Regions from separate parts of the Neomoorella thermoacetica genome, predicted to be linked through region 1. Evidence: a T-box and tRNA genes for the amino acid it is inferred to sense, from the RefSeq annotation. Region 1 holds a T-box; the other holds one or more tRNA genes.
What was found. A T-box is a leader RNA that pairs with one kind of tRNA and senses whether it is charged. The one in region 1 lies ahead of thrS (threonine--tRNA ligase), so its partner is inferred to be a tRNA-Thr.
Positions count from the first base shown of each region.

Region 2: it has a tRNA-Thr gene. The T-box ahead of thrS (threonine--tRNA ligase) is inferred to sense a tRNA for this amino acid. The anticodon was not compared.

Region 1 covers NZ_CP012369.1:1,707,330-1,709,792, reverse strand. Annotated here, with positions in the region: gene MOTHE_RS08565 (DUF445 domain-containing protein) at 110-703, shown strand; T-box leader at 758-978, shown strand; gene thrS (threonine--tRNA ligase) at 1,017-2,463, shown strand, end outside.
Region 2 covers NZ_CP012369.1:1,144,666-1,147,128, forward strand. Annotated here, with positions in the region: partial or broken gene MOTHE_RS05740 (MFS transporter) at 1-736, shown strand, start outside; tRNA gene MOTHE_RS05745 (tRNA-Pro) at 1,002-1,079, shown strand; tRNA gene MOTHE_RS05750 (tRNA-Thr) at 1,089-1,164, shown strand; gene MOTHE_RS13270 (hypothetical protein) at 1,329-1,478, opposite strand; gene MOTHE_RS05755 (nitroreductase family protein) at 1,631-2,161, opposite strand; gene MOTHE_RS05760 (DNA methyltransferase) at 2,250-2,463, opposite strand, start outside.

The sequences.
Region 1 (2,463 bases):
CGACCGTGCTCCGGACTGGCCCCTCGTCACCTTGTTAATTTTTCCAAAGCCGGGCTATCTTGTTTTTTAGCCGGGCTTTTGTTATTATCAGCTTCGGTGGGGTGAGAGGATGTATATTTATGGACGCTGGATTGTAATTCCCCTAATTGGGGCCTTTATAGGGTGGGTAACAAATGTCCTGGCTATTCGCCTTTTATTTCGTCCCCACCGCCCGTTCCAGTTTCTCTTCTGGACCTTCCAGGGATTGATCCCTAAAAGGCGGGCCGAGATTGCCGCCAATGTCGCCCGGGTGGTCGACAAAGACCTGCTCCCCCTGGGAGAAGTACTGGAGCACTTGCGCACCCCAGCCCTGGAAGAGAAGATAACCGAACTGGTGGTAGAGGTGGCCCGGCGGCGGTTGACGGAACGCCTGCCTTCTTTTATTCCAGCTGGTTTAAAGGAAGCGGCCAGCAAGACAATCGAAGAAACCCTGCGCCGGGAAATCCCCCCGGCCCTGGAGGAACTGGAAGGGGAATTGACCTCGTCTATTTCCTCCTTCTCCCTGGGAGATCTGGTGGCCGAAAAGATCAACAAGCTGGATCTGCACCAGGTCGAGAATCTAATTGTGGAGGTAGCCGGCCGGGAGCTGCGGTACATAGAACTCCTGGGTGGTGTCCTGGGCTTCTTTATCGGCCTGGTCCAGGCCTTCGTGGCCGGGCGGTAGTGGCAGGTAATGGCTAAATCTTGACAGCTTCTGGCTGCAATCGCTATAATGTACCTAACAGCGAGGAAGGAGAAGAGGCCCCTGTAACGGTCCTCCAGAGAGGGATGCCCCGGCTGGAAGCATCCCGGACGTCAGCGGGGAGCCGGACCACTCCGGAGCTGCCGGGCCGAAAAGAAAAGTAAGCCTGGCCGGTGCCTACCGTTAAAAGGTTTTCAGAGGGGGGAGCATATCCCCTGAAGAAGGGTGGAACCACGGGCACAACTCCCGTCCCTTTACGGGGCGGGGGTTATTTTTTTCCACAGGAGGTTTTTATATGCGCATAACTCTACCTGACGGTACAGTAAAGGAGTATGCCCCCGGCACCACAGCCCTGCAGGTTGCCAGGGATATTTCCCCCAGGTTGGCCCGGGAGGCCCTGGCGGCGCGGGTCAATGGAGAGGTCTGGGATCTGACCCGTCCCCTGCCGGAGGAGTGCCAGCTGGAACTCCTGACCTTTGCCGACGAAGGCGGGCGTCTCGCCTACCGCCACACGGCGGCCCACGTTCTGGCCCAGGCTGTCAAGCACCTTTTCCCGGGTACTGAACTGGGCATCGGGCCGGCTATAACCGACGGGTTTTATTACGACTTTGACAGTGAGCATAAATTCACCCCTGAAGACCTGACGGCCCTTGAGGCTGAGATGCAGAGGATTATCAAGGCCGACCTGCCCCTGGAACGGCGGGAGGTGAGCCGGGAGGAAGCCCTGGAGCTATTCCGGCGGCTGGGCGAGCCTTATAAGGTTGAGCTTATTAACGACCTGCCGGAGGGGGTGCCCATCAGCACCTACCGCCAGGGTGACTTCATCGACCTTTGCGCCGGCCCCCACCTCCCCAGCACCGGTTACCTGAAGGCTGTAAAGCTTACCAGCCTGGCCGGGGCCTACTGGCGTGGCAGCGAAAGAAATCCCATGCTCCAACGCATTTACGGTACCGCCTTCCCTAAAGCAAAAGACCTGGAGGAGTACCTGCACCGTCTGGAAGAGGCCCGCAAGAGGGACCACCGCCGCCTGGGAGCCCAGCTGGGGATCTTCAGCCTCCATGAGGAAGGTCCAGGCTTTCCTTTCTTCCATCACAAGGGTATGATTATCCGTAACGAACTGGAACAGTTCTGGCGGGAGGAGCACCGCCGTGCCGGCTACCTGGAGATTCGCACCCCGGTTATTTTAAGCCGTACCCTCTGGGAGCAGTCGGGTCACTGGGACCACTACCGGGAGAATATGTACTTCACCAAAATTGACGGGGCTGACTATGCCATCAAGCCCATGAACTGTCCCGGCGCCATCCTGGTTTATAAAACCGAGCAGCACAGCTACCGCGACCTGCCCCTGCGCCTGGCAGAGCTGGGGCTGGTCCATCGCCACGAGAAATCGGGTGTCCTTCACGGCCTGATGCGGGTACGGGCCTTCACCCAGGACGATTCCCACATCTTTATGCTGCCCTCCCAGATTGCCAGCGAGATCCAGGGAGTTATCGACCTGGTGGACCGTTTCTACAATCTTTTCGGCTTCAAGTACCACGTAGAGCTTTCCACCCGGCCGGACAATGCCATGGGCTCGGAGGAAATATGGGAAACGGCTACCAGCGCCCTGCGCCAGGCCCTGGAGGCCAAGGGCATGCCTTACGCCGTCAATGAAGGCGATGGCGCCTTCTACGGCCCCAAGATTGATTTCCATCTGGAGGATTCCCTGGGCCGTACCTGGCAGTGCGGCACCATCCAGCTGG
Region 2 (2,463 bases), 560 kb from region 1:
GACCCTGGGCGGTTTTCTGGTTACGGTGGCCGGTTGGGAGGCTATTTTCACCATTAACATTCCCATCGGGATCATCAGTTATATTATGTGCCGGCAGGTAGTACCGGAATCCAGGGATTTAAAACCGCAACAATTTGATCTCATTGGCGCGGCTATGGGCTTTATTTCCTTGAGTGCTTTCCTCCTGGCCGGGAGTTATGGCGAAGAGTGGGGTTGGACCTCGCCGGCTACCCTGGTGTTAAGCGTGGTATTTCTTGTTGGCGGGTGGCTTTTTTTACGCTGGGAAAAACGCGTGCAGGAGCCAATGCTTGATTTAACCCTTTTTCACAATAAAGTCTTCAGCGCCGCCAATTTTGCCGCCTTGATGAATTTTATGTCCCAGTATGCCCTAATTTTTTTGCTCCCCTTCTATTTACAGCAGATATTAAACTATACCGCCGGGCATACCGGTTTGATTCTTACGGCTTCCCCATTGGTGGTTTTAATGTTGGCGCCCGTGAGCGGTGCCTTATCAGATCGCCTGGGGACCCGTTGGCTGGCTTTTACCGGCCAGGCCATCGTCAGTCTGGCCCTTTTCCTGATGGTGGGTCTGAAGGTTACGTCCCGGGCCTTTGATATCATCTGGCGTCTTTGCCTCTTCGGACTTGGTACCGGTATTTTTCAATCTCCCAATAATAGCGCTGTTATGGGTAGTGTCCCTCGCCATCGTCTGGGTATAGGTTCCGGTGTCCTGGCCACAGTCCGCAACGTGGGGATGGTCTTGGGTATCGCCGTGAGCAGCGGGGTGTTTACGTGGCAGCGTTCAGCTAAGCTGGTAGCTTGGGGGCCCGGAAGTGCAACTGCGGCCTTTATGGCTGGCATGAAGTCCGCCTTCCTTGTTGGAGCCATACTTGCGGCTGCCGGCGCCATAGCTTCCCTGGTCAGGAGCGATAATTTCCCCCCGGCGAGCATTAAAGTATTGCGTGCCGGAGCCGGGCGTGATAAAATAGGTGTGTTAGCAGCGGGATGTAGCTCAGTTTGGCGAGAGCACCTGCTTTGGGAGCAGGGGGTCGCAGGTTCAAATCCTGTCATCCCGACCACTGTAGTATGCCAACGTAGCTCAGCTGGTAGAGCAGCTGACTTGTAATCAGCAGGTCAGGGGTTCGAATCCCCTCGTTGGCTCCAGAAATATCCAAGGCCTCCGGGATACGGAGGCCTCCATAATAAACGGCAACTGACGATAGTTTGACGACAACGCCAGGGAGATGTAGCCCTGAGGCGCTAAATATCCTTTTAAAGCTAGCCTTCCCTGAAATTAAGATGAGGGAAGGCTATTTTGCGACGGCATCCTACACATCCAACTTGTTGACGAATACCAGACCACTGTCCTGATAGGCCGATTCTGCCAGCAGTCTTTCCTGGGCCGGGTTTTCCAGCGTGTTAATTCCCGGGCAATTTTCAATAGTGACTCCTCCCCACCTGTCGTGTTTCCTCGGCATTTTAGAGGCCTGTAGGGAATCATTCCATTAAAGAGCTTGAAGGTTTGCGCCGATGTAATTCGCGAACGATGGCCCCCCTGCCTCCCATGACGACTTTCGACGCGTATACTACCTGGTCACGGAGTATCTCACCAGTGCTAGTTACGACGGGCTTAAAGTTGCATGGGATTATTCCACCGGTCCAGGTGGACCCTGGAGGGGTCGAACCGGTTAGCCGGGGGTTTGTTTTCAGCCGGGTGCCCAACGGCAATCAGGGAAAGAGGTATTATATGCTCGGGAAGGCCCAGGAGTTTTTGTAAACCGGCAACCCTTTCTTCGCGGGGGTAAACTCCCAGCCACACGGTGCCCAGCCCCTTGGCCTGGGCGGCAAGGAGGATATTCTCGGTAGCCGCGGCGCAGTCCTGCACCCAGTAACCCTTATGTTTTTGCCGTTGCAGATCGCCGCAAACCAGGATAGCTGCCGGAGCTTCCTTCAGCATTTGGGAATAAGGATGTACTTTCGGGATCTCATCCAATATCCGCCGGTCAGTTATGACTACGAAGTGCCAGGGCTGCTCATTGCCGGCTGAGGGGGCGCTCATGGCTGCTTCCAGGAGCTCTTTGATATCCCCGGTGGCGACAGGTTCGCCAGTATACCTGCGGATACTCCGGCGGGCAAGGATGGACTTCAGGATGGTATCCATTTTACTTTAGCTCCTTCCTTTGTTCATGAAATTCACAGCAGACTTTTTATCCGCATGTTCACCTTCTCATGTATGAGCCCTGGCAGTGTCAGGGCTTACCCGTTTCTATGACAGTTAGAATCTCATTTCCCAGAATATCAACTACCTGGACGGCAATGGTCCTTTCTTTTTTTGCTGCCAGGATGGCCCGGGCCTGGACCGGTACTGGCGGTTCGTTTTTGCTGTAACCCCGCCACGCCTGCCAACTGCTCTTAAAAATACGCCCGTCGTAATCCCAGTCCACGGCCCAATAATCGATAATA